DNA from 2 places in the Pseudomonas sp. F007 genome. Region 2 is predicted to be linked to the other one. Evidence: riboswitches for the same ligand, from Rfam matches in the RefSeq annotation. Region 2 holds a riboswitch; the other holds the start of a gene.
The links. A riboswitch is a leader RNA that binds a small molecule or an ion and turns the genes downstream of it on or off. The one in region 2 is predicted to bind cobalamin.

Region 1: it holds a riboswitch for cobalamin, as region 2 does, so the genes downstream of both, ACZYR5_RS27565 (CbtB domain-containing protein) here and cobO (cob(I)yrinic acid a,c-diamide adenosyltransferase) in region 2, are expected to answer to the same signal.

The regions. Positions count from the first base shown of each region.
Region 1 covers NZ_JBVATA010000012.1:121,919-127,366, reverse strand. Annotated here, with positions in the region: gene cobN (cobaltochelatase subunit CobN) at 1-2,211, opposite strand, end outside; gene cobW (cobalamin biosynthesis protein CobW) at 2,215-3,282, opposite strand; cobalamin riboswitch at 3,382-3,590, opposite strand; cobalamin riboswitch at 3,708-3,933, shown strand; gene ACZYR5_RS27565 (CbtB domain-containing protein) at 4,031-4,222, shown strand; gene ACZYR5_RS27560 (CbtA family protein) at 4,234-4,941, shown strand; gene ACZYR5_RS27555 (cobalamin biosynthesis protein) at 4,938-5,351, shown strand.
Region 2 covers NZ_JBVATA010000001.1:267,601-273,048, forward strand. Annotated here, with positions in the region: gene cbiB (adenosylcobinamide-phosphate synthase CbiB) at 1-218, opposite strand, end outside; gene bluB (5,6-dimethylbenzimidazole synthase) at 215-865, opposite strand; gene ACZYR5_RS01340 (cobyrinic acid a,c-diamide synthase CobB) at 862-2,172, opposite strand; gene cobO (cob(I)yrinic acid a,c-diamide adenosyltransferase) at 2,183-2,794, opposite strand; cobalamin riboswitch at 2,876-3,110, opposite strand; gene ACZYR5_RS01350 (PQQ-dependent sugar dehydrogenase) at 3,224-4,537, shown strand; gene ACZYR5_RS01355 (O-methyltransferase) at 4,540-5,202, opposite strand; gene ACZYR5_RS01360 (C40 family peptidase) at 5,230-5,448, opposite strand, start outside.

The DNA.
Region 1 (5,448 bases), on a different contig from region 2:
CAGAACAAAAGCTTTACTCAGCGCCCGCAACACACTCGACTGCGCCCCCCGGCCATCCCCCCGGGGAATGCGCAACAGCGCAAGCAAGGTATCAATGCGCAACCGCCCACTCGGCGATTCGCCAAACACATGCAGGCCATCGCGGATCTGCGATTCCTTGAGGTCGCACAGGTAGGTGTCCAGGCGCGGCAGCCAGATCGCCGCGTCGGCGTCGCTGTCGAGTTGCAACTCACGGTCGATATGGGTTTCACGCACCAGCGCCAGAATGTCGCGCTGCAGTTCGCGGGCGCGGCGCGGGTCGAGCAACTGCGCTTCGTAATATTCGTCGGCCAACAACTCCAGGTTGCGCAGCGGCCCGTAGGTTTCGGCACGGGTCAGCGGTGGCATCAGGTGGTCGATGATCACCGCCTGGGTGCGGCGTTTGGCCTGGGCGCCCTCGCCCGGGTCGTTGACGATAAACGGGTAGATGTTCGGCAGCGGCCCCAGCAGCGCATCCGGCCAGCACTGCTCGGACAGGCCGACGCCCTTGCCCGGCAGCCATTCGAGGTTGCCGTGTTTGCCGACATGGATCAGCGCATGGGCGCAATAGACCTTGCGCAGCCAGAAGTAGAACGCCAGGTAGCCGTGGGGCGGCACCAGGTCCGGGTCGTGGTAGACCGCGCTCGGATCGACCTGATAACCACGCGCCGGCTGGATGCCGACAAAGGTCAGGCCGAAGCGCAGGCCGGCGATCATCAGTCGACCGTCGCGGTACATCGGGTCCGCGCTCGGGTCGCCCCAGCGCTGCAGCACCGCGTTGCGATTGGCTGCGGGCAAGGCTTCGAACATCGCCCGGTAGTCCTCCAGCGCCAGGCTCTGCTGGCAGGGGCGCAGGTCGATGCTGTCGAGATCATTGCTGACCCCGCCGAGCAATTGCTGGATCAACGCGGTGCCGCTGGCGGGCAATTCGGCCGGTAGCGGATACCCCTGAGCCTGCAACGCTCGCAGAATATTCAAGGCCGCCGCCGGCGTATCCAGGCCGACGCCATTGCCGATGCGTCCATCGCGAGTCGGGTAGTTGGCGAGAATCAGTGCCACCCGTTTTTCGCTGTTCGGCACCCGCGCCAACTCGGCCCAGCGCCGGGCCAGTTCGGCGACGAAATCCATGCGCTCGGGGTGCGCCCGGTAGCACACCACATCGCACTGGCTGCGCTCGCTGCGCCAGGCCAGGTCCTTGAAGCTGATGGGCCGGCTGATGATCCGCCCGTCCAGTTCCGGCAAGGCGATGTGCATCGCCAGGTCACGCGGCCCCAGCCCCTGTTCGCTGGCACTCCAGCCCGGCTGATTGTCCTGGGCACAGATCGCCTGGATCACCGGGATGTCGCGGCGGAACGGCCGCAGGTGCGGCGCCTCGGGGCTGGATTGAGCAAAGCCGGTGGTATTGAGGATCAGCGCCGCCTGCACCTCGTCCAGCCAGTCCTCGACCACGCTCAGGCAGCCGGGCTCCTTGAGGCTGGCGACGGCGATGGGCAAGGGATTGAGCCCCGCCGCCTGCATGCGCTGGCAGAACACATCGACGAACGCGGTGTTGGCCGCCTGCAAGTGCGAGCGATAGAACAGCAGCGCCGCCACTGGCTGGTCGGGCTGCCAGTCGGCTTGCCAATCCTTCAGGTTCGGCTGGGCGTGATGCGGATGATAGATCGCCGTGCGTGGCAAAACCTGCGGTTCACCCCAGGCATAGTCGCGGCCAAGCCAACGGTTGGCCAGGCAGCGATACAACTCCAGGGCGTTGTGCTTGCCGCCCTGGCGCAGGAAGTGCCAGAGCCGCTCGCGGTCTGCCACCGGCACCGTGCTCAAGTCGCTGAGCTCCGGGTCGGGACGGTCGTCGCCCGGCACCAGAATCAACTGCACGCCGCGCTGCGCCAGCTCGATCAGGCGCTCGACGCCATAGCGCCAATAAGCAATCCCGCCGTGCAGCGAGATCAGGATGACTTTGGCGTGGCGCAGCACCTGATCGACATACAGGTCGACCGAGGCGTGATTCTGCACCTGCATCGGGTTGGCCAGGCGCAGGCTCGGGTAATCCTCAGGCAGTTGCTGCGCGGCCTCGGCCAGTAGCGCCAGGCTGGAGTCACCGCTGCACAGGATCACCAGCTCGGCGGGGGTTTGCCCGAGATCGGCAATGTTGTCCTCGGAGACGAATCCGCCGGGCTGGGTCCTGAGCAGGTGCATGGATCAGACGCTGAGGGCGGCGCGCAGTTGCGCTTCGAGCAGGGCCGCATCCAGTTCCTGGCCGATCAGCACCAGACGCGTGCTGCGCGCTTCTTCGGCGCCCCACTGGCGGTCGAAGTGCTTGTCGAAGCGCGTGCCCACGCCCTGGATCAGCAGACGCATCGGCTTGTTCGGGATGGCGGCGAAACCCTTGACCCGCAGGATGCCGTGCTGCACCACCAGTTGGGTCAAGGCATCAAGCAGCAGGCTTTCATCGGCCTGCGGCAGTTCGATGGAGATCGAATCGAAGGCGTCGTGATCGTGATCGTCATGATCGTCGCCGTCGTGGTGATGATCGTGATGGCTGTGGCGGCTGTCGATGTGCTCTTCGGAGCCGGCGCCCAGGCCGATCAGCACGTCCAGTGGCACGCGACCGCTGCTGGCCTCGATGATTTTCACCGCTGGCGGCAGTTCCTCGGCGACTTCCAGGCGCACTCGGGCCAGGTCTTCGGGGTTGATCAGGTCGGTCTTGTTGAGGATCACCAGGTCGGCGCTGGACAGCTGGTCGGCGAACAGTTCGTGCAGCGGCGATTCGTGGTCCAGGTTCGGGTCGAGCTTGCGCTGGGCGTCGACCTGGTCCGGGAAGGCGGCGAAGGTGCCCGCGGCAACGGCCGGGCTGTCGACCACGGTGATGACCGCGTCAACCGTGCAGGCGCTGCGGATTTCCGGCCACTGGAAAGCCTGGACCAGCGGCTTGGGCAGGGCCAGGCCGGAGGTTTCGATGAGGATGTGATCAAGGTCGCCACGGCGCGCCACCAGCTCGCGCATCACCGGGAAGAACTCTTCCTGGACGGTGCAGCACAGGCAGCCGTTGGCCAACTCATACACCCGGCCGCTGGCTTCTTCCTCGGTGCAACCGATGGAGCACTGCTTGAGGATTTCGCCGTCGATGCCCAGCTCGCCAAATTCGTTGACGATCACCGCGATGCGCCGGCCCTGGGCGTTGTCGAGCATGTGCCGCAGCAAGGTGGTCTTGCCCGAGCCGAGGAAGCCGGTAACGATGGTGACGGGGAGTTTGGCCAGTGTTTTCATCGGATGCCCTTTGGCAAGGTGGCGGGCATACGGGACGAGGACCGGCAACGCAGACGCGCGCGGGAGCAGTTCGCCACCGGATCACCCCGCCCGGTTGTAGTGAGAATCTGGATCGAGGCAGGTCTCCTGGCTGACGGTGGGCCGGTCTTTCGACTGGCGGTTTCTGCGCCTTCCCGCCGCTCGAAAGAGCGTGCAGTGGCCTGGCAGCGACGACACCGTTCACAGTTGCGGGGGCAGCCGCGGCATCGACCGCGTTCCCTTCTTAGCTTCGGCGCTGGGGCCGAAGAACCTCGAAGGTGCAAGGCTACGCATCGTACTGGGCCTGGTCAATGTTTGTGGTGGCCACTGATCCATTGTGGGAGCGAGCCTGCTCGCGAAGGGTTCAACCCGGTCCCAGGATTGACGCCAGCACCCGCCCATGCTCTCCTACACAGCTTGTTACGGGTGCCCTTCACAGGGTGAAACGGGAAACCGGTGAATCATGTGCTTTACTCCAAAGCCATGTCAGTCCGGTGCTGCCCCCGCAACGGTAAGCGAGCGAAGAATCACAGCCACTGTGCCTGCTGTAGGGCATGGGAAGGCGATTCTTGCAGGTTTGGCCAGTGCCAGCCCCTCGTGAGCCCGGAGACCGGCCCGCAATACTTGAATAACAAACCCGCGGTGGGCGGGCGCTGTTTGAGTTTCCGCGGCCTGCTCGCGGAGGCTTGCATGCGCACGGATCACCCCTGACTGACCAGAGGTAAGCGCCATGTCGACCATCAGCAGCACCCGCCACGCCACCGCCGCCGGCACCACCACACTGGGCCAACGCCTGGTGGCCGCCCTCAGTGCCTCGATCCTCGGTGCCTGCCTGGTGTATTTCGCCGGCTTCTCGCACATCGAAGCCGTGCACAACGCCGCTCATGACACCCGGCACAGCGCCGCTTTCCCGTGCCACTGAGACCTGCCCAGATGATCAAGCGTATTGCTCAAACCGCAGGTTTCAGCGGGCTGCTGGCCGCCCTTCTGCTGACCCTGCTGCAAAGCTTCTGGGTCTCGCCGCTGATTTTGCAGGCCGAGACCTACGAGAAATCCGAGCCCGTCGCAGAGCACGTGCATGAACATGCCGACTCGGCGATGGCTGCCCACAGCCACGACGCCGAAGCCTGGGAACCGGAAGACGGCTGGCAGCGCGTGCTGTCGACCACCGGCGGTAACCTGGTGGTGGCGGTCGGTTTTGCACTGATGCTCGCCGGTCTCTACACCCTGCGCTCCCCGACCCGCACGTCCCAGGGCCTGCTCTGGGGCCTGGCCGGCTACGCCACTTTCGTGCTCGCGCCGACCCTCGGCCTGCCGCCGGAGCTACCGGGTACTGCCGCCGCCGACCTGGCGCAACGGCAGATGTGGTGGATCGGTACTGCCGCTTCTACCGCTGCCGGTATCGCGCTGATCGCCTTCGGCAAAAACTGGCTGCTGAAGGCACTCGGCGTGGCCATCCTGGCGGTGCCGCACATCGTCGGCGCACCGCAACCGGACGTGCATTCGATGCTCGCCCCCGAGGCCCTGGAAGCACAGTTCAAGATCGCTTCGCAGCTGACCAACGTGGCGTTCTGGCTGGCCCTGGGGCTGATCAGCGCCTGGTTGTTCCGACGCAAAAGCGCAGGTGACTATCAGGCATGAGTGAAACGCGCGCGGCGCCGACCCTGGTGGTCGGCCTCGGCTGCCAACGCGGCTGCCCGGCCAGCACGCTGCGCGCGTTACTCGATCAGGCCTTGCAGGCTCAGCGGATCGATCTGCAATCGATCACCGCGCTGGCGAGCATCGACCTGAAACGCGATGAACCTGGTCTGATTGAACTGGCTGAGCAATTGGGTTTACCGCTGACCGTGTTCAGCAGCGAGCAATTGTCCGGCTATCAAGAACAGCTCAGCCACCAGTCGCAGATCGCTTTCGAGCGCACGGGTTGTTACGGCGTCGCCGAAAGCTCTGCCCTCGCCCTGGCCGAAGCACTGGCCCAGGCGCCGGCGACCTTGCTGATTTCACGGCAGAAGTATGCGCAGGCGACCTTTGCGTTGGCGTGTGCGGGGTAATGATTTCCTGCACCTGTAGGAGCGAGCTTGCTCGCGAAAAACGTTAACGATGACACGAGCATCCTGAATAATTGCGGCGCCCTCAAGTTTTTCGCGA
Region 2 (5,448 bases):
GGCAGCCACGACAAAGCCGTGGCCAGCAGGGTCAGGGGCACGACCACGATCACCCAGGCGGTGACGCCATGGCTGCGCCAGCCGCGACCGGCGGCGTTGAAGCGCTGCTCGACCCGGTCGGCAAAACGGCCGAAAGCCACCAGCGGATGCCAGCGTTTCGGTTCGCCCAGCAACGCATCCAGCGCCACGGCGGCGACACTCAGCAACGCCACACTCATTGACTCACTCCCCAACTATTTTCATACAGCAGTTCACTCAGCGGACGCGGTTGCGCCCAGCCTTCCAGTGCCAGCATCGGCGCTGGATAGAATTCGTTGACCGGTCCCAGGCACAACACCGCCAGCGGCTTGGCCCCTGGCGGCAACCCAAGCAGGTCGGCCAGCGCTTGCGGTTCGAACAACGACACCCAGCCCATTCCCAGCCCTTCCGCACGGGCGGCCAGCCAGAGGTTCTGAATCGCGCAGGACAGCGATGCCATGTCCATTTCCGGCAACGTCCGTCGGCCGAAAATGTGCCGTTCGCGGTCATCCATCAAGGCCGCGACCAGCACTTCGGCGCAGTCGTTGATGCCTTCGACCTTGAGCTTCATGAAGTCGTCGGAACGCTCACCGAGGGCCTCGGCAGTACGCACCCGTTCCTCTTCCACCAGACTCTGGATGTGCTGGCGCAGCGTTCGATCACTGATGCGGATAAACCGCCAGGGCTGCATCAGGCCGACACTCGGCGCCTGATGCGCCGCTTCCAGCAGGCGGCGCAACAACTCCGGCGCCACCGTGCCGCCGCTGAAGTGACGCATGTCGCGTCGCTCGGCAATCGCCCGATAGACCGCCTGGCGTTCGGCTTCGGAAAATTCCTTGGCGCTCATGGCTGCTTCGCTGCAGGCGCGAGCAGTGCGGCAATCGCTGATGGATTGGAGGGGAAGTAGAAGTGCACGTAGGACGCGGTCATCCGCCCTTCACGGTAGACCGCCTCCGCTCCGCGCCCGCCATTGGGGCTCAGGCCACGAGCGATCGGCTCGAGGGTAGTGCTGGTCAGCGAGTGGTGGTAGGTGTGCCCGCGCAACGCGCCTTCCGGCAACTCCACCGCCTGTAACGCCAGCGCGGCCAGGCGTTTTTGCATCACCGCGTCGCCGCTGAGCAAACCGACCAGTTCGGCGCGTACGCCGTCGACGTCGGTCAGCGAGTCCAGCAGATAGAGCATGCCGCCGCATTCGGCGAGCAAGGGTTTGCCGGCGTCATGGTGGGCACGGATGGCGGCGAGCATGGCGCTGTTCTGCGCCAGTGCCACGTGGTGCAGTTCCGGATAGCCGCCCGGCAGGTAGAGGCTGTCCGCTACGGGCAGTTGCCGATCACGAATCGGTGAAAAGAAGCACAGTTCGGCGCCCATCGCCCGCAACAGGTCGAGGCTCGCGCCATAGGTGAAGGCAAAGGCTTCGTCGCGGGCCACGGCGATGCGCACCCCGGCCAGCAGCGGCTCGGCGGCGATCACTTCAGGCGCGGCAAAGGTCACCGCTGGCGGCAGTGCCACTTCGCAACTGCTGGCGAGGGCATCTGCCGCCGCGTCGAGACGCAGGTCCAGATCATTCAGCTCGCTGGCCTGGACCAGGCCCAGGTGCCGACTCGGCAACTCGATGCCGGTCTCGCGCGACAACGCGCCGTACCAACGCAAGCCTTCGGTCAGGCTGCCTTCAAGCAGCTGTGCATGACGCAAGGTGCCGACCCGGTTGGCCAGGACCCCGGCGAACGGCAGGTCCGGCTGATAGCGCGCCAGGCCCAGTGCCAGTGCGCCAAAGGTCTGGGCCATGGCGGTGCCATCAATCACCCCCAGTACCGGCACGCCAAAGTGCCGGGCCAGGTCCGCGCTGGAGGGGGTGCCATCGAACAGCCCCATGACCCCTTCGATGAGGATGAGATCCGCGTCCAGGGCCGCTTCCCACAACAGACGACGACTTTCCTGCTCGCCGACCATCCACATGTCCAGTTGGTACACAGGATTGCCGCTGGCGCGCTCGAGGATCATCGGGTCGAGAAAATCCGGACCGCACTTGAATACCCGGACCTTGCGCCCCTGGTTGCGGTGCAGGCGCGCCAGGGCGGCGGTGACGGTGGTCTTGCCTTGACCGGAAGCCGGCGCGGCGATCAGTACCGCCGGGCAGTGACGAGGGTTATTCATGAACAGTGACTCACAGTTCGACACCTTTCTGCGCCTTGATCCCGGCCTGGAACGCGTGCTTGATCATGCCCATTTCGGTGACGGTGTCGGCCAACTCGACCATCTCCGGCTTGGCACCGCGACCAGTGACCACCACGTGCTGCATAGGCGGACGGGCCTGCAGATCGCTGAGCACCTGATCGAGATCCAGATAGCCATGCTTGAGGGCAATGTTCAGCTCATCCAGCACCACCAGGCCGATGGCCGGATCTTGCAGCAGCTCGCGGGACACGGCCCAGGCCGCTTCGGCGGCGGCGATATCACGCTGGCGATCCTGGGTTTCCCAGGTGAACCCTTCGCCCATCACATGAAACCGCACCTGCTCGGGGAAGCGCCGGAAGAACAACTCTTCGCCGGTGCTGTTACGGCCCTTGATGAACTGCACCACGCCGCATTGCATGCCGTGGCCCATGGCTCGCGCGAGCATGCCGAACGCCGAACTGCTCTTGCCCTTGCCGTTGCCGGTGAGCACCAACAGCAGCCCGCATTCGTTGGGCGAGTTGGCAATGCGCTCGTCGATCACCGCTTTCTTGCGCAGCATGCGCGCCAGGTGTCGTTCGTCGCGTTCAGGGGAATCAGTCATGGGGGAGCTCTCCGTTGAGGCTGGATAACGGCGGGCAGGCATGGAAAAAGACGGCAAGAAGCCTGGCATCGCCCACCGTGATGCCGCTGGATGGATCAGGCCGGTCTCCGGGCTCATGAGCGGCGATTGGCCGGGCGCTGCGCCTTCCCATGTCGCAGCGGACACAGTGGCTGATGGCAGCGCTTTCACTCATTTACCGTTGCGGGGGCAGCGCCGGGATCGTCGCCCGTCCTGTCAAAGAACGCGCCCTCACCGGCTTCCCTGTTTCACTCGATCGACCCACGGGCCACCGAGCACCTGAAACAAGTCGCGAAGGTTAGTGGGTTGGGGGTGGAGCGTCAATTAAAGGAAGGCCCGGCCTGACCGATTGAACCTTCGGCGCCGCGCGCGCCTCTACCCATCACGCGATGTTATTAATGGGAGATCGGCATGCAAACGTCTCGCCTGACAGTTGTCCTCACCCTGGCCGCAGCCCTGGTCGCCTGCGGCGAGACCGCAGTCCTGAAAGTCGCCGAGGGCACTGGCCCATCGCCCGAACTGCCGGCGCCAAACAAGACCCTGCTGCCCACCGTCAACATCGCGCCTGCCGTGGGCTGGGCCGATGGCGCCAAACCAACGGCCGCCGCCGGCACCAAGGTTGGGGCATTCGCCGAAGGCCTGGATCATCCACGCTGGCTGTACGTGCTGCCCAATGGCGACGTGCTGGTGGCCGAAACCAACGCGCCACCCAAGCCCGATGACAGCAAAGGCCTGCGCGGCTGGGTCATGAAGCAGTTCATGGGCCGCGCAGGGGCTGCGGTACCCAGCGCCAATCGCATCACCCTGCTGCGCGACAGCAACCACGACGGTGTGGCCGAAACCCGCACAACCTTTATCGAGAACCTCAACTCCCCCTTTGGCATGACCCTGGTGGGCAATGACTTGTACGTGGCCGATACCGACCGCCTGCTGCGCTTCAACTATGTCGAAGGTGCAACCACGATCAGTTCGAAACCGATGAAGGTCATCGACCTGCCAGGCGGCCCCCTCAATCACCACTGGACCAAAAACGTGATCGCCAGCACCGACGGCAGCAAGCTCTACGTGACCGTCGGCTCCAACAGCAATGTCGGCGAGAACGGTCTGGACCAGGAGCAAGGTCGGGCGGCGATCTGGGAAGTGGATCGGGCCACCGGCAATCACAGGATTTTTGCCTCGGGCTTGCGCAACCCCAACGGCATGGCCTGGGAGCCGAACAGCAAGGCCCTGTGGACGGCGGTGAACGAGCGGGACGAGATCGGCAGCGACCTGGTGCCGGACTACATCACCTCGGTCAAGGACGGTGGTTTCTACGGCTGGCCCTTCAGCTATTACGGGCAACATGTCGACGACCGGGTCAGCCCGCAGGATCCGGCGCTGGTGGCCAAGGCCATCGCACCGGATTATGCCGTGGGCCCGCACACCGCTTCACTGGGCCTGACCTTCGCCCAAGGCAGCACATTACCGGCGCCCTTCACCGAGGGCGCATTCGTTGGCCAGCATGGCTCATGGAACCGTGAACCCCATAGTGGCTATAAAGTGATCTTCGTGCCCTTTCACGCCGGCAAACCCTCTGACCCGCCGGTGGATGTGCTGACCGGTTTCCTGAACAAGGATGAAGAGGCAATGGGCCGGCCGGTAGGCGTGGTGATCGACCGACAAGGCGACCTGTTGGTGGCCGACGACGTAGGTAACAAGATCTGGCGAGTATCCGCTACACGCTGATGTCAGCGTTTGCGACACAGCGTCAGGCCATCACCCAGTGGCAGCAACGACAGATCAACCCGCGCATCCTCCTTCAGCGCCCGATTCAAGGCCTGGATGGCGCGGGTATCTTCGCTTTGCGGATTGCTCTCCAGCACGCGCCCACTCCACAGGGTGTTATCGAACACCGCCAGCCCACCGGTGCGCAGCAAACGCAGGGCATGCTCCAGATAGGCCGGGTAATTGGCCTTGTCGGCGTCGATGAACATCAGATCGAAGCATCCACCCTGCCCCTCCCGCTCAAGTTCGGCCAGGGTCTGCAAGGCGGGCGCCAGGCGCAGTTCGATACGCTCGCTCAGTCCTGCTTCCTGCCAATAACGGCGGGCAGTGGCATTGTAGTCGCCGGGAATGTCGCAGCAGATCAATTTGCCATCATCGGGCAGCGCCGCCGCCATGCACAGCGCGCTGTAGCCGGTAAAGGTGCCGACCTCCAGCACCCGACGGGCGCCGGTGAGCTTGATCAGCAAGGCGAGAAACTGCCCCTGCTCGGGTGCCACTTGCCAGCGTGCCATGGGCAGGGCCTGGGTTTCGTCACGCAGACGGCGCAGCAGCGGCGTTTCGCGCAGCGAGACATCCAGCAAGTAGTGATAGAGGGCGTCGTCGAGATTAAGCGTTCGTGCAGTCATGACCCCCTCCGCCCACCCGGAACAAAACTAGGGAATACGCGCCAGATGCTCAGGCTGCAAGACGCGCTTGGCACTCAGGTAGGCACGCTGCCAATAGGCCTTGGACAGGCTGTCGAGCTTGACTGTTCCGCCGGTTGCCGGCGCATGCACGAAACGCCCTTCGCCGACGTAGATCCCGGCATGACTGACCTGGGAGCCGCCATTGGTGGCGAAGAAAATCACGTCGCCGGTCTGCAGGGAGTCCTT